3 regions of the Clostridium fermenticellae genome follow, and region 2 is predicted to be linked to each of the others. Evidence: riboswitches for the same ligand, from Rfam matches in the RefSeq annotation. Region 2 holds a riboswitch; each other region holds the start of a gene.
What was found. A riboswitch is a leader RNA that binds a small molecule or an ion and turns the genes downstream of it on or off. The one in region 2 is predicted to bind cyclic di-AMP.

Region 1: another riboswitch for cyclic di-AMP. It lies ahead of D4Z93_RS01575 (cell wall hydrolase); the one in region 2 lies ahead of ablB (putative beta-lysine N-acetyltransferase).
Region 3: another riboswitch for cyclic di-AMP. It lies ahead of D4Z93_RS07995 (cell wall hydrolase); the one in region 2 lies ahead of ablB (putative beta-lysine N-acetyltransferase).

Annotation. Positions count from the first base shown of each region.
Region 1 covers NZ_CP032416.1:294,979-303,203, forward strand. The annotation lists partial or broken gene ptsP (phosphoenolpyruvate--protein phosphotransferase) at 1-1,184, shown strand, start outside; gene D4Z93_RS01555 (tetratricopeptide repeat protein) at 1,264-2,496, shown strand; gene D4Z93_RS01560 (FAD-binding oxidoreductase) at 2,869-4,251, opposite strand; gene trxA (thioredoxin) at 4,643-4,960, shown strand; gene D4Z93_RS01570 (NAD(P)/FAD-dependent oxidoreductase) at 4,972-5,835, shown strand; gene D4Z93_RS01575 (cell wall hydrolase) at 5,875-6,408, opposite strand; cyclic di-AMP (ydaO/yuaA leader) riboswitch at 6,411-6,544, opposite strand; gene cdaA (diadenylate cyclase CdaA) at 6,760-7,608, shown strand; gene D4Z93_RS01585 (CdaR family protein) at 7,578-8,225, shown strand, end outside.
Region 2 covers NZ_CP032416.1:2,030,298-2,038,522, forward strand. The annotation lists gene nifJ (pyruvate:ferredoxin (flavodoxin) oxidoreductase) at 1-2,409, shown strand, start outside; gene D4Z93_RS09490 (CDIF630_02480 family spore surface protein) at 2,459-2,626, opposite strand; cyclic di-AMP (ydaO/yuaA leader) riboswitch at 2,753-2,887, shown strand; gene ablB (putative beta-lysine N-acetyltransferase) at 3,025-3,873, shown strand; gene D4Z93_RS09500 (nitroreductase family protein) at 3,935-4,753, opposite strand; gene D4Z93_RS09505 (EcsC family protein) at 4,848-5,576, opposite strand; gene D4Z93_RS09510 (phosphatase PAP2 family protein) at 5,667-6,263, opposite strand; gene D4Z93_RS09520 (GGGtGRT protein) at 6,804-7,805, opposite strand; gene D4Z93_RS09525 (iron-sulfur cluster assembly scaffold protein) at 7,826-8,225, opposite strand, start outside.
Region 3 covers NZ_CP032416.1:1,720,934-1,729,158, forward strand. The annotation lists gene D4Z93_RS07975 (glycosyltransferase family 2 protein) at 1-106, shown strand, start outside; gene D4Z93_RS07980 (GtrA family protein) at 109-528, shown strand; gene D4Z93_RS07985 (glycosyltransferase family 39 protein) at 540-2,747, shown strand; gene D4Z93_RS07990 (alpha/beta hydrolase) at 2,764-3,549, opposite strand; cyclic di-AMP (ydaO/yuaA leader) riboswitch at 3,707-3,834, shown strand; gene D4Z93_RS07995 (cell wall hydrolase) at 3,839-4,633, shown strand; gene D4Z93_RS08000 (MgtC/SapB family protein) at 4,816-5,520, opposite strand; gene D4Z93_RS08005 (alpha/beta-type small acid-soluble spore protein) at 5,768-5,965, opposite strand; gene D4Z93_RS08010 (hypothetical protein) at 6,070-6,537, opposite strand; gene lgt (prolipoprotein diacylglyceryl transferase) at 6,791-7,573, shown strand; gene D4Z93_RS08020 (DUF1002 domain-containing protein) at 7,819-8,225, opposite strand, start outside.

The DNA of each region.
Region 1 (8,225 bases), 1.1 Mb from region 2:
TGTCATATGGAGATATGGAAGAGAACACAGTAATAGTTGCACATGATTTAACCCCATCGGATACTGCTAATTTAGATAAGAGCAAGGTAATAGCTTTTTTAACTGATATAGGTGGAAGAACCTCGCATAGTGCAATTATGGCAAGAACGCTTGAAATACCGGCAGTAGTTGGAATTAATGATATAACAAAATGCGTTAAAAATGGTGATATTGTAATTGTTGATGGTGTAGAAGGGATTGTAATAGTAAACCCGGATAAAAATACAATAAAAGAGTATCAGGCAAATAGACAGAAATATTTAGAGGAGAATGAAAAGCTTAAGAGGTTTGTAAAAGTTGAGACAATAACTAAAGAGGGAAAGAGAGTAGAAGTCTCAGGAAATATTGGAAGACCAGAGGATATAAAACAGGTTATAAAAAACGGTGGGGACGGAGTAGGCCTTTTCAGAACAGAATTTTTGTATATGAATAGGGATGATGCACCTAGCGAAAATGAACAATTTGAGGCATATAAATATGTAACTCAAAAAATGAATGGAGGACCAGTTGTTATAAGAACCCTTGATATAGGAGGTGATAAGAAACTTCCATATCTTAATCTGCCTGAAGAAATAAATCCATTTTTAGGATACAGGGCTATAAGGCTGTGCCTTGATGAAAAGGAACTATTTAAAATTCAATTAAGAGCAATGCTCAGAGCTTCCGCTTTCGGGAATTTGAAGATAATGTTTCCTATGATATCATCTTTAGATGAATTCTTAAAGGCCAGGGAAATTTTAAAAGAGTGTATGATGGAGCTCCAAAAAGAGGGTGAAGCATACAATGAAAATTTAGAGGTTGGAATAATGGTTGAAGTGCCATCGGCTGCTATATGCGCCGATGAACTTGCAAAGTATGTTGATTTTTTCAGTATAGGAACTAATGATTTAATACAATATGTATTTGCGGCAGATAGAATGAATGAAAGAGTAGCATATCTGTATAATCCGATGCATCCAGCAGTACTAAAACTTATTAAAATGACAATAGATGCAGCACACAGGGAAGGAAAATGGTGCGGAATGTGCGGAGAAATGGCAGCAGATGAAAAAGCAGTACCTACACTTGTTAAATATGGGCTCGATGAATTTTCTATGAGTGCGTCATCAATACTTAAGGCAAAGCAGCTTATAATTCAGGGCTAGAATTAATCTTTGATTGTTAGGAAAGGGTAATTTGTTATATAATAGTAGTAGAATTAATCGAATTAAGGAGAAATATCTTATGGATAAATCTAGAAGATTATATGCCAGAGCTTTAAAAATATATAATCAAGGTTGTATCTATAAAGCTATCAATTTGTGTGAAGAAAGTATAAGCCTTGATGCAAGTAATGTTGCTGCTTTAAATCTTAAGGGATTGTTATATTATTTAAACGGGGATCTTGAACGTGCACAAAAAACATGGAAAATTAATGCTCGTGTAAATAAAGACAGCGTAGCTCAAAAATATCTTGAAGATAGCAAAAAAGATAAAGTCAATCTTGAAAAATACATAAATGCCGTAAACGCAGTGAAAAACCTGAAAATAAATGAAGCACTTGAACTTCTTAAAATGTGTTCCGAAAGTGATTATAATTGCATAAATGTAAATAATTATAAAGCTTTATGCTATATAAAAAAAGGCGAGTACATAAAAGCACAGGAGTGCATAGATAAAGTGCTTAGTGTGGATAAAAGAAATTCAATGGCTAAAAAGAATATTAAAATGCTTGCAGAATATGATTTTACAGGAAAAGGGTATAATTTCAGAAAAATAGGAAAAACAATTTTGGCTGTTGTAATCATAGTCATATTCATCGGAGGAGTTTCTTTTGGAGTAAAAAGTATTATCACAAGGGAAAAAATAAAAGCGAGTAATGATAAGAAGGTAAACAGTGTAAATGTAAAAAAGACACAAATATCTAAAGAAAAAAAGAAGCCCTCTAAAGAAAATATAGAGAAATTTTCTGCAGGTACTATGCAGGAATACATAAATAATAAGGATTTTGAATCAATGTATAACTATTTTGAAAAATGGAAGGATAAAAATCTATCCGGTACAGATAAGGAACTTGTTCAGAATGCAGCTCAAATACTGTCAGGTGATGAGGCGGTAGAGTATTTTTATAATAGTGGATATAGTCTTATAAACAGTCAGGATTATGAAAAAGCCAAGAGTGGGTTATACAAGGCATATCAGTTTGGTTCTAATAATTATTTATATCCGCATATAATATATTTGCTTGGATTAAGTTATAACTCGACAGATGATAAAGCTAGTGCTGTAAAGTATTTTAATGAGTATGACGAGAATTTTTCAAATGGTGACTATGAAGATGCAGTATTATATGATTTAGTTATCATATATAAGGATACCGAGATAGCCAAGGCAAAAATGTATGCCCAAAAACTCACAAAAAATTATCCGTCATCCATATATAATAACTCTATAGTTAACTCCGTAATAAATCAGTAGCAGCATTCCTAATTAGTATAGGAGTTGTAGTTAAAAGTTAGTTTATGCCTGAGAGAGATGCTGACAAAATCCAGTACTATAAATGCTTTTAGTAATTCTAAAGCCCGGTATTTTGAAAATCTAATAAAGATTGATAAACTCGTACACTCAGACATATCAATCTTTATATATTTTCTAAAATACCGGGCTAAGAATTACAATAAAAGTATTTAATGTATCTATATTTTGTCAGCATCTCTCTCAGGCATAAACTAACTTTAAAATTACAAATCTTATAGGGTCAAGTCTAAGCTTACACTTACTAGAAATTTTTTACGTGACGTATTTTAGAAATCCCGGCCTGTGCATAAGTTAAGCTTTCATTTGTAAACCCTACACGATATTACCGCAATTTAATATGTTATTTGGATCAAAGACTTTTTTTATTCCTTCCATGATTTTAATTTCTCTGTCTGTATATTGAAGTGACATATAATTCTTTTTTGTTTTTCCAGTTCCGTGTTCGGCAGTTATAGTGCCGCCGTATTTTAAAGCAGTTTTATATAATTCCTTCTTGAATTCCTCATAATAAGAAGGCAGATTTCCATTCTCATCGGTTAAAATAAAATTATGGATGTTTCCATCACCTATGTGGCCAGCTGAAGGTATTTCTGTATTGTATTTTTTGGCGATTCTAGTTATATCATCTATGAAATCAGGTATGGATGAAGGAGGAACAGCCATATCGAGACCATCAGCTACATGTTCCTTGTAAGGAGTGTATACATTACTTCTAATATCCAAAATACGTTTCTGTTCCTTGCTGCTTTCTGCTATTATACTATCTACAGCATTATTAGCCTCACATATTTCAACTATTTTTTCGCTCGTATCATATAACTCATCCTCACTAGAACCATCAATTATAAAAATGAGGTCAACAGAACCATTTTCAGAAGGCCATGTAGTTCCTATATGTTTTGCAGCTTTAATTGCTATACTTCTCTCAACATATTCGATGGCACGTGGAGTGATACCGGATTGGAGTATAGCTGGAACGGAGTTTGCAGCATCTCTGGTTGAATCAAATGATACGACCAGAGTTCCGCTGTAGTTGCTTTTTGCATAAAGTCTTAAAGTCACCTTTGTTATGATTCCTAAAGTGCCTTCACTGCCAATTATCAAATGTAGAAGGTCGTATCCCATATTGTTTTTTAACAGTTTTCCACCAAGGGTCACCAGTTCGCCAGTAGGCAAAACAATCTCGAGTGCCTTTACATGATTTCTCATTATTCCATGTTTTACAGCACCGGTACCACCGGCGTTTGTTGCGACCATTCCTCCTATTTGTGCGCCTTCATCCCCGGGATGAACCGGAAAAAATAAATCACTGCTATTGCTCAAAATTTCCAGTAGGGATGCAAGAGTTACTCCAGATTCTACTGTGATCATCAAATTTTTTTCATCAAGTTCAACTAATTTGTTAAGTCTTTCAAGAGATATTATTATACTTGGTCTTGTAGGAATAACACCACTAACAACTCCAGTACCACCACCTCGTGAAACTACGGGTATTAGTTTTTCGTTTGCATATTTTAGAATTTCTGATATTTCTTCTGATGATGATGGCTTTACAACAATACACTCCTTCGAAGCTTCAGGACGAATCAGATTTTCAGTTTCATCGTATAAATACCCCTGTATTTGAGATAAATCATTTGTTGCAAAATCATTTCCGCATATTTGTTTTAATTTTTCAATTACTTCAGTTTTCAAAAGTTAGCCCCCTCTAATTATTAAAATTTAAATTTATTAATCTATTGTATAAAAAAACAGACGATCCGCCTTTGGACGAATGTCTGTTCACGGTACCACCCAAAATTTTTTACTTAATTGAATAATTATTTATAAAAAATCTACATAATTTTTAATATTTTATTAGAAAGCTTACTATAAATTTTAATGTATGTCAATAAATACTTTAAAAAATTTTTGACATCCTAAATTTAAAGTACATATATATTATTATAAAAGCAAAAAATATATATACAAAATTCAATCTGGTTTTTATTAATAATAATTATTAAAAACTATTGACTAAATACAATGGTTAATATAAAATAAAATTATAAAAATACCCCATAAGGGTATAAGGAGGTAGAAAGTTATGGTAAATGAAATAAAAGATACTAATTTTTCAGAAGTTATTGAAGAAAAAAAGGTTCCTGTAATAGTAGATTTTTGGGCACCTTGGTGCGGACCTTGTAAAATGCTCGGACCTGTTATGGAGGAAATTTCAGATGAATTAGATGGAAAATCGAAATTTTATAAATTAAATGTAGATGAGAATCCAGTTTCATCAATGGAATATAATGTAGCAAGTATACCTACAGTTATTATATTTAAAGATGGGAAACCAGCAAAAACTCTTGTTGGCTTCAGACCAAAAGACGCTGTAAAAGGTGTTATAGAAGATTATATCTAGAGGTGAATATTGTGGATGATAGATATGATATAGCAATAATAGGAAGTGGTGTGGCAGGATTATCAGCGGCTGTAAACTCAAAGATTAGGAATAAAAATATTATAGTGTTTGGAAATGAGAATTTGAGTAATAAGCTTAATATGGCTCCACGAATTAATAATTATCTTGGCTTTTATAATATAAAAGGAAGCGACCTTAAAGATAAAGTTAAAAACCATATAGATTCAATGGGTATAAGTATAACGTATGAAAGAATAAATGCAGTATATGCTATGGGAAATTATTTTGTAATGTCTGTAAATCAAAAAAATTATGAGTCTAGAGCACTTGTAATAGCAACCGGTGTACAGTCTGTGAATCTACTGAGAGGTGAACAGGAATTCCTTGGCAGAGGTGTTGGATATTGTGCTACGTGTGATGCACCTTTATATAGAGGAAGAGTCGTGACAATTGTAGGCTATAATAAAGAAGCAGAAAAAGAAGCCAATTTTGTCGGTGAACTTGCATCAAAATTGTACTATGTACCTATGTATAATAAGGATTTAAAGCTCAACAATAATATAGAAATAGTATTGGATAAACCAGTTGAAATTGTAGGAAATAATAAAGTAGAAAAACTTGTATTAAAACATAGAGAAATAAATACAGATGGAGTTTTTATACTAAAAGACAGTATAGCACCCGATCAACTTGTTCCAGGAATAGAACTTGATGGAGGGCATATAAAAGTGGATGCTAATATGAAGACAAATATACGCGGTTGTTATGCTGCCGGAGATTGTGCCGGAAAACCATATCAGTATATGAAAGCAGCTGGTCAAGGTCAAATTGCAGCTTTAAGTGCTGTGTCATATATAGATTCTCTACAAAAATAAAAATATCCCTGAATTTTAAAATTCAGGGATATTCATATGTTAATTTACAACGAAGAATACATGATTTCCTATTGCTTTTACATTCTTTTTATTTATATCTTTCATCCATCTTGATGTCGCTATTTGTGGATTATAGAAAAAAACTGCTTTTCCTGTTGGATCATATCCTTTTAAGGCTTCTAAAACTGCTTTGTAACAGGTATCTGTCTTAGGTGCATTGATTGTTCCATTACTATTTACACAAGAGAAAGCACCTTTTTGAGTTACCACTCCTTCTATTGTCTTTGGAAATTCGGGATATTTTAATCGGTTTAAAATCACAGAAGCAACTGCAACCTTTCCTTCAAATGGTTCACAATTACTTTCTGCATATACCACTTTTGACATTAAATCTAGATCGTTTTGGGTAATATAAAGTTTTTTATCATAGTAGTTGAAAACTTGAACCACCTGTTCTTTTTCATTAAACAAGTTAGTTTCAGAAGTAGTGTTTTCCACTGCGCTTACTTTAAATGGAACAAATATTAAAAGCCCTAAAAAGATAACCATAAAAATAAAAAGTTTTCTTTTCAAATAAATCATCTCCTTTTACCTACGAGGTTAGCTGACGGGTTCGGTAAAGGCATAACCTACGAATAAACGATTCACCCCAAGATACTGGTTTCCCCGCGTTTTAAATATAATTTGAAAACTTAGGCTAGTAGTATTGTAACCATTAGTTAAAAAAAATTCAAGAGACTTTATTATTTTTATTAATATTTTATAAATTAGATTTTCTTTTGATATAAAGAAATATTAAATAGTGTATAATTAAAGATAAGGCGAAATTTTATATTAATTCAAGGCATATCCCCTTTAATTTAGTCATAAGAGTTATTATTAGGACATTAAAGTGATAGTGCACTTAATAAAGGAGTGAAATAGGTGGAGATATTAGACATTGTAATCAATTCGGTAAAAAATATAAGTATATTTTCGGTAATGGACATATTAGTGGTTTCATATATTTTTTATAAAGGTTACATGCTAATGAAGGAGACTAGAGCTGAACAACTTTTAAAAGGTATCGTATTAATTTTATTTCTTATTCCTGTAAGTGATCTTTTAAACCTTACCATGCTTAACTGGATATTATCAAAGACGATTACAATAGGTGTGTTATCTCTTATAATTATATTTCAGCCAGAAATACGAAGTGCACTCGAACACCTTGGAAGGACAGCTTTTACTGACAGACAGATATTTGCAAATGAGGAAACTGTACAAAAAGTAGTTAATGAAATCGTAACTGCAATTGGAAATTTATCAGTTTCAAGAACAGGAGCCCTTGTAATAATAGAGCAATTTACAGGACTTGAGGATATAATAAAAACAGGAACAAGGATAGATGCGATTGTATCGTCTGCTCTTCTTGAAAATATATTTGTAGTTAATACTCCACTTCATGATGGTGCAACTATAATTAGAAATGACAGGGTAGTGTCTTCAGGATGTTTTTTGCCGCTTACAGAAAATAGAGAATTAAATAAAAAACTCGGTACAAGGCACAGGGCAGCAATCGGAATTTCAGAAAAATCTGATGCTATTATAATTGTTGTATCAGAAGAAACGGGAACTATTTCGCTTGTTTTAAATGGTAATATGACTAGAAATTATACAGAAGAGAAACTCAGAAGTACGCTTACAAAAATTATAAAGAAAAGGCAGCATAAAAAGTTAACCTTTAGAGAGCGGGTGATTCAATGGATAAAAAACAAAAAAGACACCAGGTGATAGTGAAGGTATGCTGTGTAATAGTTTCATTTATATTGTGGCTTTTTATATATAACGTTGAAAATCCTGTAAGAGAGAGGAAAATAGTAGTACCTGTTCAGGTTATAAATAGAAATGTACTTATGCAGTCAAATATAATATCAGTGGATGATGAAAATTTAACTGTAAAATTGACTATAAAAGGAAATGCATCAGACTTGTATGCTGTTAAATCATCTCAATTTGAACTGACATCAGATTTGGGATCTTACGTAGTAAAAAAAGGTAAAAATAAAATACCGGTTCAAATAAAGAAAAGCCCAAGTTCAGTCAGGGTTGTAAATAGTGACAATCTGTGGGTTAATATAAATATTGAAGATTTAAAGAGTAAAGTGGTTCCGGTTAAATTAACGCTTTTGGGAAAAGCGAAAAGCGGCTTTTACGCCCGGGAACCAAAACTAAGTTCGACAAAGGTTACAGTTAAAGGTGCTAAAAAAGACATAGAAAAGGTTGCAAAAACTGAGACAATGTATAATATACAGAACATTTCAAAAGATGTTAATAGAAAAGTTTACTTAAAAGCAGAAGATTCCCAGGGAAATATAATAAAGAATGTAGAAATAGAACCTAAATATTTA
Region 2 (8,225 bases):
CAAATTCTAGCTGTGTTTAAAAATCTTGAAGCATTTACTCCTAAAAATGGATTTACAATTGGAATAATAGACGACGTTACAAATACATCTTTAGCTGAAGAAGAAATAATAGATACAACACCTGAAGGAACTATTAGATGTAAATTTTACGGTCTAGGTTCTGATGGTACAGTTGGTGCAAACAAAACAGCAGTCAAAATAATAGGTGATAAAACAGATTTGTACTGTCAAGCTTATTTTTCATATGACAGTAAAAAATCTGGTGGAAGTACAGTCTCTCACCTGAGATTTGGAAGCAAGCCAATAAAATCTCCTTATTTAGTATATGAATCAGATTACACTGCCTGCCATAACAAATCATTCATATATAATATAGATATTTTAAAAGGTTTAAAGAAAAATGGTACCTTTGTTTTAAATTGCCCCTGGAATGAAAATGAACTAGAGGATAATTTACCTTCAAAGATGAAAAGATATATTGCTCAAAACAATATACAGTTTTATACAGTAGATGCAGTATCTATAGCTCAAAAAGTCGGATTAGGCTCTAGAATAAATATGGTAATGCAAGCAATATTTTTCAAGCTCGCAAACATACTTCCACAAGATCAAGCAATTAATTATTTAAAGGAGTCTGTGGAACATACCTATGGCAAAAAAGGTAAAAATATAGTTGATGCAAACAAAGCAGCAATAGACGCTGGAGTGAATGCCTCACACAAGGTTGCTATACCAGATTCCTGGAAGGATGCAAAAGATGCGCCGGTTCCTGAAGAAGATATTCCTGATTTTATAAGGAGAATTGAAAGACCTATTGCAAGGCAAGAAGGTGATTCACTTCCAGTCAGTGCCTTTAATGGATTAGAGGATGGCACTTATCCACCTGGAGTAACAGCTTATGAAAAGCGTGGTATAGCAGTATTTGTACCTGAATGGCAGATTGATAAATGTATTCAATGCAATCAATGTTCATATGTGTGCCCTCATTCAGTTATAAGGCCATGTCTACTAAATAACGATGAGGTCAAAAATGCCCCTAAAAACTTTTTAACAAAAAAAGCAGTCGGAAAAGGAATGGAAAATCTGGAATATCGTATTCAAATAAGTCCTCTTGATTGTACTGGATGTGGAAACTGTGCCAATATATGTCCTGCTCCTGGTAAAGCACTTGTAATGAAACCGGCACAGAAACAGATTGAAAATCAGTCGAAAAATTTCGAATATGTATCAAAAATTTCTCCTAAACAAAACTTAATGGATATCCATACAGTTAAGGGGAGCCAATTTTCTAAGCCACTGCTCGAATTTAATGGTGCATGCCCGGGTTGCGGTGAAACACCTTATATAAAACTCTTGACTCAACTTTATGGAGATAGGATGATGATAGCCAACGCAACAGGTTGTTCATCAATTTGGGGAGCCTCAGCACCGGCAATCGCTTATACCACAAACTGCTTTGGTAAGGGTCCTTCATGGGGAAATTCATTATTTGAAGATAATGCCGAATACGGTTATGGAATGTTTCTTGCAGTAACTCAGATAAGAGAAAAACTTGCTGATTTAATTAAGCAGGCAATATCAACAAATATAAATCCTAATCTTAAAAAAGCTTTTAAAGAATGGCTTGATGGATATAATAATACTGATATTTCAAAGAAATCATCTGAAAAAATACTTGAACTCATTATAAATGAAAACTATAAGGAAAATAATACCTTACATGAAATACTTCTAAGAAAAGATTACCTGATCAAAAAATCACACTGGTTAATTGGTGGTGATGGCTGGGCATATGATATAGGCTTTGGAGGATTAGATCAAGTTTTATCATTAGGCGATGATGTTAATATATTAGTAATGGATACTGAAGTTTATTCAAATACCGGTGGACAGTCATCTAAATCAACTCCTACTGGTGCAGTTGCAAAGCTTGCTGCACGCGGTAAGAAAACACGCAAAAAAGATTTGGGTCTTATGGCCATGACTTATGGATATGTTTACGTTACTCAAATATCACTAGGTGCAAACATGAATCATGCAATTAAAGCAATTACTGAAGCTGAATCTTATAACGGTCCTTCTTTAGTAATAGCCTATGCTCCCTGCATAAGTCATGGTATTAAAACTGGTATGGGAACCAGCATTGCTGAAGAGAAAAAAGCCGTTGAATCAGGTTATTGGCATTTATATAGATTTAATCCTATTTTAAAAAAACAGGGAGAAAATCCATTTATATTGGATTCCAAAGAACCTACAAGTTCATATATGGATTTCATAAATGGCGAACTACGCTATTCATCACTTAAAAATATTTTTCCTGAAGTCGCCGAAAGTGCCCTTAAACAATCTGAAATTAACGCCCATGAAAGATACGACATATATAAGAAACTATCTTCTATCAAATATTAACAAAATAAAAAGTCTAACCTCTTTGTGGTTAGGCTTTCTATCTTTAATACTATTTTTCATTGGAATCAACGAAATCCTTGGCATTTTCAACATCAAGTTCACTAGGAATAGATACCTTTGAGTCGGGTTCCTGCTTATAAACATCACCCAAAGGAGCAGTATCATGCTTTTCTATTGGTTTCTTTTTAAAGTTATTTCTAATATTATCTTCCTTCATATATATTCCTCCCTTCGTAATTATTATTTCTAATTTTAAAAAATATATGAAAAATTATTATTGAATGTGATCACAATATATTGACATACCTATATTAAAGTGATATGTTTATATTTAAAATGACGAATATTGATAGCGCTGAATCTTTTGAACGGGAGAACCACATTTGGGGTGAGTCTTATCCAAATATGAGATAAGTAGGGTTATTTTTCTTCGACCCGAATCCGTCAGCTAATCTCGTAAGCGTTGAAGAGAAGTTTTTAAGTATACTTTTACTGATTCATTAAATTTTAAATGAATTGGACATTCAATAAACTGCAGTTACTTCTCTGCAGTTTATTATTTTTTGTAATAATTATAGAACTTATATTTTACTAATTTTAGGAGGAAAACAAATCGTGAATTCTGCTAAATGTAAATTAAATAATAATTACTATGCCAGGATAGACAAAGTAAAAATATATATTGATTATGTTAACAGCCGTGTCAAAATAATTAACTTTTATAAAATATCTGTACAGGCTCTAAAAAGAATAATACACTTTACCTCAAAACAGCATCTAAGTAAAGTTGTATGCAATTGTAACTCTCAATCTTTTCAAAATTTTTGTGATGCAGGATTTATTCCAGAAGGTAAAATAGACTCATATTTTAGAGGAGAAGATGCATTATGTATGTCATATTTTATAAGCAGCAATAGAAAAATATGTAAAAATAGTAATATTGAAAATTTGTTCTTAACTAAAAGTTTAAATATGAAAGATAAGTTTAAGTTTAACAACAACTTAAAATATCATATAAGAGATGCAAAAGAAAGCGATATAAGCGAATTAATATCATTGTTTTCTGAGGTATTTTTCGCATATCCAACTTCTATATATAATAGAGACTACTTAATACAAAATATGAGCAAAAATGTTTTATGCAAGGTTGCTGTATTCAATGATAAGATAATAAGTGCAGCTTCTGCCTACCTTGACTATGAAAATTTAAATGCAGAAATTGCCGATTGTGCTACCTACCCTCATTATAGGGACAAAGGTATTATATCAAATATAATTTATCTTTTAGAAAAAGATATTAGAGACAAAGATTTTATAAGCTTATATAGTATGTCTAAATCCACAAGTCAGGGTATGAATATTGCATTAAGTAAGCAAGGATACAATTATAGAGGTACATTAGTAAACAACTGCAATTTATGTGGTGATTTTGAAAGTATGAATATTTGGGCTAAAGATATCTAGAGGAAATGTTATAATTTAACGTATTTAAAAAATAGTGTAGGGCTCATGAAAGCCCTATATTCTATTTCCAGCGGATATCTGCCTTTTTTCTCGGCACAGTTCTTAAATATTTAACTCCAGGATATCCAATTATCATAAAAGTTACAACCTTTCTTCCTTTCTTAACTCCAAGGAATTTACCTATTCTCTCATCCATTTGAGCAGCTGCAGCAGAAAAGCCACTAAACAGCGTTCCAAGTCCCATAGCATCAATCATAAGTTCCATATTTGAAGATGCTAGAGCCCCATTTACTTCTTCTCTCGCTGTAACTACTATTACTAATGGAGCATTAAAAAATAATCTATCATTTTTAGGATTTTCCTCACACTGTTTATACATATTAATCCACATTTTAGCATATCTTTGATGAAGTACATTTTGCTCATTTGGATCTTTAAGTATTTTTTCTCCGGCTTGATTTAAACTATTGAGTATTAATCCCCTTAACTCCTGTATTTTGTCCTTTACAACTATATAAGATACATCCTGCATATTACTTCCAGTCTGAGTAAATCTTCCAGCCTCTATAATTTTTAAAATTTTTTCATCTTCTATTTTTTTATCTTCAAATTGTCTTATAGTTCTTCTAAACTTAATAAAATTCAAGAGTATATCAGGATCAACAAAAAAATCCTCTTTATTATATTCTTTCACATCCTCCATATTGTATTCATCCGTTGACACTGCATTTTTAGGACACACAGCTATGCAATGTCCACACTTTATGCAAGTTACATTATTAATTTCAGCTTTTCCATCTACAATTTCTATATCACTGACAAAACAATCCTCAGAACATTTCCCACATCCTATACACTTTTCAATATCCACATTCATCATAAAAACTACACTCCCTTTATCACTATGTTAAAATATACGTACCATTATATTTTAACATAATTAGTCTAATCAAATTACAATTAGGTGTTTTAAATCAATCCTCTATTTTAAATACTCTAAACCTATATGCATTCATAGCTACCTTGCATAATTTCTCCATAAGTTTGTAATTAGCATATGCTCCAACTATTGCGCCAAACCCCGGAATTAGTTGAAGTGTTTTAGCAATGTCTATATAATCTCTATATTCCTGTTGAAATGTTCTCCAATCAAAACTATCCTTATCTTTAGGAAGATTATTCGAGTAAGACTCCCAATTTGAAATTATATTATAGATCTCATTTCTCCTTTTTTGACTCGAAAAAGCTATCTGAAATACATATAATATATATAATCTTTCCTTATAATTTTTTGCATTAAATCCATAAATTCCAGCTGCGTCAAATAAAAAATTCATTTTCAAACTTAAAAGTACAGGAAAATCAGCCATTCCAATTAACATCCCAGCTGCACCAGTACCGGCTCCACTTGCTGATGCAAGATTTCTGTAAGTTTTCATTTTTTCTATTACAAGTTTTTCACGCTCCTGCAGGCACATATTATAAATTGGTTTTATTGAAGAACTATATTTGCACCCATCTATAACCGCTTTTATCATGTTTTCTACAGCTTTTGATACCAAAGCCTGCACTTTTTCGGGAATAAAGCTGTTCATTTTATCTTCTATATTTTTAGCAAATATATTTCCAGGGTCTGGTTTAGCCTGCATTTCTTTTTTCCACTTAATAAGTTCTCTTAATGCTTTATCTTCATATAAATTCATATAATCTACTCCTAAATATTTTCATATTTATACATTACGGTATACAAACATAAAAAGCAATATGTTTTATACTTTGATGTGCTTAATGATTTAATCACCTTTTCTACATAATGACTGTTGCTTTTGACTCAATCTATTGAAAAAATAAATAGTCATTTTACTACAAATTAATCCTAAAATAATTCCAGCTAAAACATCTGTAGGATAATGAACATATAGATACAATCTCGAAAAAGCTATTAACGCCGCCAAACCAAAAAACTCAACTGCATAATTTTTAAGATATTTTGCTAATATTCCTGCTGCTGCAAATGAAGATGCAGCGTGTCCTGATGGAAATGAATATGATAAAGGTTTTGAAATTAAAAGCTTAACTGCTGGTATATCTGCTGATGGTCTTATGCGCTGAACTACATGTTTTAATATTCCTTCTCCTAAAACCGTACTTAATATTAACGCTACTAAAACCATAAAACCTACGTTTCTATATTTTTTATTAATTATTAGTAAGATAGAAATCACAATCCATACCGCTCCTAAGTTGCCTAAAGAAGTTACTATGATCATAACTTTATCCATCATATGTCCATACATATGATTCTTTATGTATAAAAGGATAAAAATATCAAAATTTTGTATTAAGGCCATCATCTTCACTATCATCTCCATTTTTTTCTTAACACTCATTTAATCAAATTTTCATTCTAAATAAAAGATTAAAATAATAACAAAGAACATATCACAAACAGATATTATTTGAGCAATAACAAAAGTACCCATGTCATCTGTTGTAGATTTCCGCTTTTTTTCATTAAAATACATAATTAATGTCATAAATAAAACTATCAAGCTAAAAATCAAGACAAAAAATCCGGTATTTCTAATAGAAGACCAAACACCATTTTCTATTCCATATTTTATAAAATAATATATAAAGCAGGAAAACATACAAATATAATACCTAATATTAAATAAAATATAAGTTCCATAATGAAAGCAAATGTTTGGAATATTCTCACTCTTTTACTACCTTAAATTTATGATTTTTTCTTTTGTAATGACTCATAGTTAAATTGTACTACTCCTGAAATTTTGTTCATAATGTTAAATTGTTCCTTTTTCAAAACTTTTAAGGTATACAAAAAGACTGCATACGCTAAGATTTCACTTAAGATAACATGTGCAGTCCTTTTAATCAATTTTTATTCAGTTAATATGTCTAGTTTTCTACTTATTCATAGCCTCTTCAATTGCAACTGCCACTGCAACGGAAGCTCCGACCATCGGGTTGTTACCCATTCCGATAAGTCCCATCATTTCGACATGAGCCGGGACTGATGATGATCCTGCAAATTGAGCATCCGAATGCATCCTTCCCATAGTATCTGTCATACCATAAGATGCTGGACCCGCTGCCATATTATCTGGATGAAGAGTTCTTCCAGTTCCGCCACCCGATGCAACTGAAAAATATTTCTTACCCATCTGAACACATTCTTTCTTATATGTTCCTGCAACCGGGTGCTGAAATCTCGTTGGATTAGTCGAGTTACCAGTTATTGATACATCAACACCTTCATGGTGCATTATTGCAACTCCCTCTCTGACATCATCGGCACCATAGCATTTAACTTTTGATCTATCACCTTTCGAGTATGGTATTTCCTTAATTATAGTAAGTTTACCGGTATAATAATCAAATTTCGTCTGAACATAAGTGAAACCATTTATTCTCGATATTATATAAGCGGCATCCTTTCCAAGACCATTTAATATAACCTTAAGATGTGTTTTTCTTACCTTATTTGCAGCTTCAGCTATTTTTATTGCGCCTTCTGCAGCTGCAAAAGACTCATGTCCTGCTAGAAATGCAAAACATTTAGTTTCCTCCCTAAGAAGCATAGCTGCAAGGTTTCCGTGTCCAAGTCCTACCTTTCTATCATCTGCAACTGAACCAGGTATACAAAATGACTGCAGACCCTCTCCAAGTGCTTCAGCTGCATCAGCTGCCTTTATGCATCCCTTTTTTATAGCTATTGCTGCTCCGACAGTGTAAGCCCAGCAAGCATTTTCAAAACATATTGGTTGGGTCGATTTTACTATGTTATAAACATCTACTCCCTTTTCATCACAAACAGTTTTAGCTTCTTCTACAGAATTCATACCATACTCTTTAAGTACTGGTATAATCTGATCTATTCTTCTCTCATAACTTTCAAATAATGCCATTTTATTATCCTCCCTATGTACTATTCTTGTCTTGGATCTATAACTTTGCAGGCTTCGTCAAATCTACCGTACTGACCTGTGGCTTTTTCCATAGCTTCATTAGCATCCATACCTTTTTTAATCATTTCCATCATTTTGCCAAGACTTACAAACTTATATCCTATAACCTCATCATTTTCATCTAAGGCAATTTTAGTAACATAACCTTCTGTCATCTCAAGATATCTTGTTCCCTTAGCTTTTGTTCCATACATAGTACCAATCTGGCTTCTGAGTCCCTTTCCTAAATCCTCAAGTCCAGCACCTATTGGAAGTCCACCTTCTGAAAAAGCTGTTTGAGTTCTGCCATATACTATCTGTAAAAATAACTCTCTCATAGCTGTATTTATTGCATCACAAACCAGGTCTGTGTTTAATGCT
Region 3 (8,225 bases), 310 kb from region 2:
TATGGGTATAATCGGGCAATATCTTGGAAGAATTTTCGATGAAAGCAAAGCAAGACCTAATTATATAATTGAAAATATAGTAACCAGCAGAAAGGATGATGATTAAACATGGAACAGCTAATTAAAAGTATAGATTATATCTTTAATGGTAAACTCAAATTATTAACTAGATTTTCAACTACTGGTGTTATAAATACATTAATAGATTTCTTAGTTTTTACTATATGTAACAGCGTCTTTAATATATATTATACAATAAGCCAGGTTATAGGTTACAGCTTTGGAGTTATAAACAGTTTTATATTTAATAAAAAATGGACATTTGAAAAAAACAGTTCAAATAAAAGAATATCACATGAATTAACTCAGTTTATTGCTGTCAATCTAATTTCACTTATTATAACACTATTTTTAATAAAGTATTTAGTTAGTTATTTTAACTTAAATGTGTATGTAGCTAAAATAATCGTAACATTAATAGCGCAAGTTATAAATTTTATATTATATAAATTTTGGGTATTCAATTAGGGAGGAAAACTATGAAAAAAATAAGCTTTACGAAAGAACGGCTCTCAATAGGAATTGTAATTTTAATATCAGCGGTATTAAATTTTGGTAACTTAGCAATAGAAGGCTATGGAAATGAATATTATGCTGCTGGTGTAAAAAGTATGCTCATGAATTTTAGTAATTTTTTCTTTGTATCATTTGATCCAGCTGGATTTGTATCCATTGACAAGCCACCTTTAGGTTTTTGGATACAGACAATATCCGCAAAAATATTTGGATTTAGCGGGTGGAGTATACTACTTCCTCAAGCTCTTGCGGGTGTTATATCCGTTGCCCTCGTATATTATATAGTTAAAAGATCCTTTGGACACATGGCCGGCTTAATTTCAGCTATATGCCTTACTATAACACCAGTTTTTGTGGCAACAAGCAGAAATAACACTATAGACAATCTATTAATAGTTACACTACTTGTTTCCTGCTTATTTTTATCTAAGGCAGCAGAAAAAGGTAAATTTAAATATCTCCTTATAAGTCTTGCACTTGTAGGCATAGGTTTTAACATAAAAATGCTTCAAGCTTATATGATAGTTCCTGCACTTTATATAACATACTTAATTTCCACAGCTGCCTCATTGAAGAAAAGAATAAAACACCTTGTTATAAGCACAGTAGTTCTTGTTGTAATATCTTTTTCCTGGGCAATTGCAGTTGATTTAGTTCCGACATCCAACAGACCATTTGTCGGGAGCAGCACAAATAATACTGTTATGGAACTTATATCCGGTCATAATGGCCTTGAAAGATTAGCTAGTTCAGGTGGCGGCATGAATGGTGGAGGTTTTCAAGGTAAAAGTTCTCGTGATAATCCTAATAATTCAAGGAACAGTTCTAAAAACGGTAATTTTCAAGGTATGGGTATGACTCCTCCATCAGGTTCAGGTGGTAATAAAAATAATGCTAAACAAAACGGAAATGTTTCTAATAATAGTACTAATAAAACAAACCGGTCACAACACAGCAAAAATGGTAGTTTCCCAAATGGAGGTGGCTTTGGTAAAACAGATTGGTCACAACGCAGCATGGATGGTAAATCTCCAAATGGCGGCGGCCCTGGTTCATCAAACGGACTTTCGGGAAATTTTGGAGGTCAAACACAAGCTGGAATTACAAGATTATTCTCCAAGAATATTTTGTCTGATCAAATAGTGTGGTTCCTGCCTCTATCACTTTTAGGATTTATAGCAGCTGCAATAGTTCAAAAGCTGAAAGCTCCTTTTGATAACAGGCAAAAGCTGGATTTAATATTATGGTTTACATGGCTCGTGCCGGAATTTATATATTTCAGCTTCACAAAAGGTTTATTCCACCAATACTATTTATCAATGCTAGCTGCACCAATTGCTGCATTGTCCGGAATAGGAATTACTGCAATGTGGAAGCTCTACAAACAAGGCGGAATTAAGGCTTATATACTGCCTATAGCATTTATTGTAGAAGGCTTAATGCATCTATTAATGTTATCCTACTTTGCTTCAAGCATATCTTCTACTATAAAATATATAATAATAGCAGCTTTAGTTCTATGCTTTGCATCCGCAGTACTGCTTATATTGTATCGCACAATAAAAAAGGAGAATTCAGGCAATGGGAAAAATTCTTCAAGTTTTGCCAAGATATTTACAGCAACTGCGCTTATAGGGATTTTGACCACACCTGCAATTGGTTCTGCTGCTACTTTAACTCATGGTGTAAGTGGAAATATGCCTGCCGCAGGATTAGAACTTTTAACAAAAAGCAGATCAAGCAACTTTATGGCAATGGGAAGTCAAAGCAATAATAGAGATCAAAAGCTTATAAAATTCCTAGACAATCATGTTACAAATGAAAAATATGCACTTGTTGTATCAAGTTCCGCCTCTGCAGAAGGTATAATAATTGAAAGTGGCAAGAGTGTTATGGCTCTCGGGGGATTCTCCGGATCTGATAAGATACTAACCTTAGCTCAATTTAAAGAGATGGTTAAAAAGGGAGAAGTAAGATATGTATTGACAGGCAGCATGGGAGGAAGAGACTCAAATGAGATAATGAACTGGATTAAGAAAAACGGAAAAACAGTTTCTGAAAGTGAGTGGAAGGAAAATACTACAAAAAATCAATCAAATGATAAGCATTCCGGATTTGGTAAAATGAACACAAATGAAACACTTTATGATCTTAAAGGTACTGCAAAATAAACTATAAATAGGGTGTCTAATTCAAAGGACGCCCTGTTATTATATTATTTACACAGAAGTTTAATATAACGTCAAAAAGCTTAGATTGCTCATCTCTTTTATAATAACAATGAGATGCTCCATTTATATAAACCAAACTGGCATTATTACCTATTAAATTCTCCAGTTTTATTGAATAAACTGGTGATACAGATTCATCACAAGTTCCATGAATTATAAGAACATTTTGATTTATTTTTTCAGCATAATCAAATATGTTATAGTTAAAAATATCATCAATTGTATCCTTCCCCAAAAAATATCCGTCAAAATTTACAGTCCCGTACTTATTAATTTCATCTAATTTTTCTCCTATTATTTGTGACACTATAAGATCATACATATTTACCGCAGGACTTATTAAAATAGTATTTTTAATAAGCGTATTTGAGGATGACACTATTAATGCTATAGCTCCCCCCATACTAAATCCAATTACATTTATATTATTAGCATCTACAAAACTCAAATTAGTACTAAACTTTAATATATCATTAAAGTCCTGAATCTCGGTAGACATTGTCATATCTTTAAACTCGCCATCACTTTCACCATTTCCCGTAAAATCAAATCTTATAGAAACTATATCCTTTCTTTCAAGCATTTTAGCTATTTTTGCAAACATTCCATGTGTTTCAAGTTTATGCCCTGTGAAACCATGACAGTAAATAAGACATGGGAATTTTCCGGATTTGTCCGGCCTATTTATAACTCCTCTTATTATAAATCCACGTTCATTTTCTACTTCAAAACTTTTAAACATACTTGTAACCTCCAATTCCTATCTACAAACAATAATACAACTATAAGTTAAAATTTGCACATATTATATATACTTACACATTTATACTCAGTTACCTCTAGTTTAATATGGTTGTCCATAACCACATTTGTTATAATAACACCCATGAGCACTTAAACAATAAAACATGCCGAATCTCCTTTATGGAGTACGGGGAATTTATTTTGGGGTGAATCTTAATTTTTAAGTAGGGTACCTCTAACCCAAACCCGTCAACTAACCTCGAAGGCAAGATGGAGGGATATAATTAATGCTAAAATTTAAAAGCATAGGAACTTTACTTGTTGGTGTATCTTTATCATTATTTGCTTTTACACCTGTACAAGCTGCCAGCTATAAAGTTACACAAGGTGATTCTTTATTTACTATAGGTAAACTTTTTTATACAAACTCTAATGATTTGATGAAAAATAATAATCTTAAAAATTCGAACGTATATCCGGGTCAGACGCTAAATGTGCCTGCAGATATTTACACAGTAAAAAATGGAGATTCTCTATACTTTATAGCAAAAAAATATGGAATTACAACAGATCAGCTAAAAAAAGCAAATGATAAATGGGACAACACGATTTATTCAGGCCAAAAATTAAATGTGCCTGCAGCAAATACAAGTTATGATAATAATGTACAAGCTGTCAGCACAACAAAAAATTCTAATACTAATTCTGTAATTTCATACAATAATAATGATTTGGACCTTTTAGCCAGACTTGTTATGTCTGAATCTCAGGGACAACCCTATAAAGCTGAAGTTGGTGTCGCCGCTGTCGTTGTAAACAGAGTCAAGAGCAGTGAATTTCCAAATTCCATAAGCTCAGTTATATATCAGAAATCTGACAACTACTATCAATTTACTCCAGTTCAAAATGGATGGATTAATAAAGCAGCCTCAGATGAAGCAAAAAAAGCAGCCTTAGATGCCCTTCAAGGATATGATCCTACAAATGGAGCAATATATTATTTTGATGACAGTGCAACTAATTCATGGCTTTGGTCAAGACCTATAACTTTAAGAAGTGGTAAAATGGTATTTACACATTAATTAAAGCAGAGGAGCTCATATTCTCCTCTGCCCTATTTATTTAAATAAAAAATTAGTAGTGTCTTTTTTAATTTTAACTTTAGTTGCGCCATCTATAGTTTATCAATCTATAATCTTAAATTCATCACTTTTTAATCTTTAGCTCACTTTTATTATATGAAAATATACAATATTGGTGATAATTATTTAATTGTAATTCTTACCACTTCCTCTATGGACATAAGTTCATTTATAACTTTTTTATCTTTTTCATGTCTTGACAAAAATATGCTAAATGTCCCCTTCTTATACTCAGACTCAACATCATAATCGGCCTTAGACAAAAAATTGATATCCCTAATTTCAAAATTTTGATTTTTTAAGCAAGAATTTATCTTATTAATAATCTCTCCTTTATCTTTATATTTCACATCTATATTAAGTAAATCTCTTTTTTCTGAAAAAATTAATTCGACTCTTTTCAGTACAACAAGTGATATTACAGCTGCTACTGCCGATAATATACTCAAATTATAATATCCAAGACCTACCGCAAGTCCAATACATGCAACCACCCAGAGACTAGCTGCAGTTGTAAGTCCTGTTACAGATCCTTTTTCTCTTATTATAGTACCTGCACCGAGAAATCCAATTCCACTTATAACTTGTGCTCCAAGTCTTCCTATATCAACCTTCAAAGCACTTGATAATTGAGGATGTTCAAGTATTATACTTACAGTTTTATCCACATCACATACTTGTATCATAGATATAACACATGCTCCAAGACAAACTAAAATATGCGTTATAAAACCTGCTGGTCTATTTTTGTGTTCTCTTTCATATCCTATGATACCACCAATAAGAATAGCCAAAATTAATCTAATTATAGTTTCTTTAACACTCATATTAATTGCTCCTTATAAAATATGTCAGTTTCATTTCATTATAACAAAAATAATACTACTTTATAAATATTTTATCCACACCAAAATTCAAAAAATATATACTACAACTATTATATTCTGAACTATAAAATTAGGGTATCCATATACCTATTTTTAGCTAAAAAAGGGGTATGGAATACAAATAAATCAGAAGATTCATTTATACTCTATACCCTTTAATTATATAATTATGATAAACATTAACTCACTATTTCATATTTTGTTCATAAGCTTCTATCATCTTTTTTGTCATCTGGCCTCCTACGGAACCATTTTGTCTAGAAGTAAGATCTCCATTATATCCTTCTTTTAAATTAACTCCAACTTCTCTTGCTGCCTCCATCTTAAATTTACTTAAACCTTCCTTAGCCTGTGGAACTAATACTTTATTTCCTCTACTTGCCATAATTATTTCCTCCTTTTAAATTATCAAGTTATTTTGTTTACACTAGAAGTTTGTGTATTTTTTATATTATTACTCTATTTAATTAAAGGAAACGTATACAGCTTTTACTTTAAAACGTTCTTTTTTACATTGTTTGATTTAAAATCAACTTTAATATTTTCTAAATCATTATTTAATAATTCTTCATCATACTTTTCTTCAATTTCAAACTGCAATTTTAAAAATTCACTAAAATTATCCTGATTTACCCTTTTGCTAAATTCTTTTTTTGCATCCCTCTTTGCTAGCCTGTTTACCAATTCTCTATAGAAAACATTTTCATCATAGGACCTAATTTTAGATTCAACTTCTCTATCGAATTTATTGGTTGGGCAAAATACCTTGTACTCATTACTGTAATCTACATATTCCCTGTAGCCAAAATCGCTACAAAAAGAATATATGTAATTTTCCATATTTTCATACTCTGTCTCTCTTTCAGAAGGAATATTAAAATCATTAATAATGGTGTTTCCAAGGTACACCAACTCCATAAGTATTTTAAATTGTTCCTTAGTAAAATCAATTTTCATTTTTATCACCTTCTAAAAAATATAATATAATTCACCATATTTTTATTATAACAAATTTTCTTCAATTTTTGTATTATAATAAATTTATTTTAAATTTATATAAACTATTTTTATCATAAATACACATCAATTTTTATTTTAATTATATAAAATAAAAAAATGTATAGTTGATATTCAAAATAGCTTAGGTGTAAAATATCTCTATAAGTATTTACACTCAAACAAAAACATATGAAATAGGGAGGATTAACTTTTGAATCCAATAGCATTTTCAATTTTAGGGTTAGATATAAGATGGTACGGAATTTTTATTGCAGCAGGAATATTAATAGGAATTTTTATTGCAGAATACACATGTAAAGTAAGAAATTTAAGCTACGATATTCTTTTGGATATAGTTCTAATTTCTTTACCCATTAGCATAATAGGCGCGAGAGCATATTATGTTCTATTTAATCTTAAAGATTACGATAGTTTAATTTCAGCAATAAATATAAGACGGGGCGGTCTCGCTATTCATGGAGGCCTCTTATTTGGACTTACAACAGCCTTACTTTATTGTAAATATAGAAAAATCAATTTTTTAGAGTATGCAGATACAGCCGCCCCATCAATAATACTTGCTCAAGCTCTTGGAAGATGGGGAAACTTCTTCAACGGTGAAGCACACGGCAAAATTGTATCCTATAATTTTATAAGTCATTTTCCAGCTTTCATACAACACGGTATGTTCATTGATGGGAACTATTATAATCCAACATTTTTATATGAATCAATATGGAATATACTAGTATTTATTATTCTTATACAATTAATAAAAAAATTCAAAAATCGTGGTCTGATATTATTTAGTTATATAGGATTATATTCAATAGGAAGATTCTTTGTAGAAGGTATGAGAACAGATAGCCTTCTTTTAGGTTCAATTAGAATGGCACAACTTGTAAGTTTTATTGGAATTATCATCTGGGTAATCTTTCTAATATATACATATAAGAAAAATGGATTTCAAAAAAACTATAGGGTTTACAAGTAAAAGCTTAACTTATGCGCAGACCGGGATTTCTAAAATTAAGGCACATTAAAAAATTTTGTAGTAAGTCTTAGCGAAGCATTCTTAAAAATCTTAGTGAATTTTATATGTTTGAACAAAGTGAGTTTATAAAATCCGCTTAGATTTTTTTAAGCGCAAGCTTAGACTTACTAGAAATTTTTTACGTGACGTATTTTGGAAATCCCAGCTGGAGCATAAGTTAAGTTTTTAATTACAAATCCTACAAGTTAAAACAAGCTTGAAAAAAAGCTTTTTATAGAATTCATGAGTTTAGTAAAAAATCCTTGAGCCTCATCACTTGTCATAACATTTTTAAGCTTATCTGTAACACTATTTAATTGTCCTTTTAAATCTGAAAAACTCAAGTTAAGTCCATTTATTTTATTCATGAGGTCCGTTATTTTATTAATATCATCTGAACCAAGATTTACATTATAATTATTAGTTACATTTTCAACTATTTTCTTTACTTCATCAGAATCCTTAGGTTTGTCCTTAATAACCTCAGTTTTTATATCATTCATAAGTCCTGCTGCTTTATCTTTTCCTATTTTATCACCAATCTCACCTGTAGTTACAAGTTCATCATTTGCAACCTTCTTTTTATCTTCATCTATCTTAGTGCCATTACTGC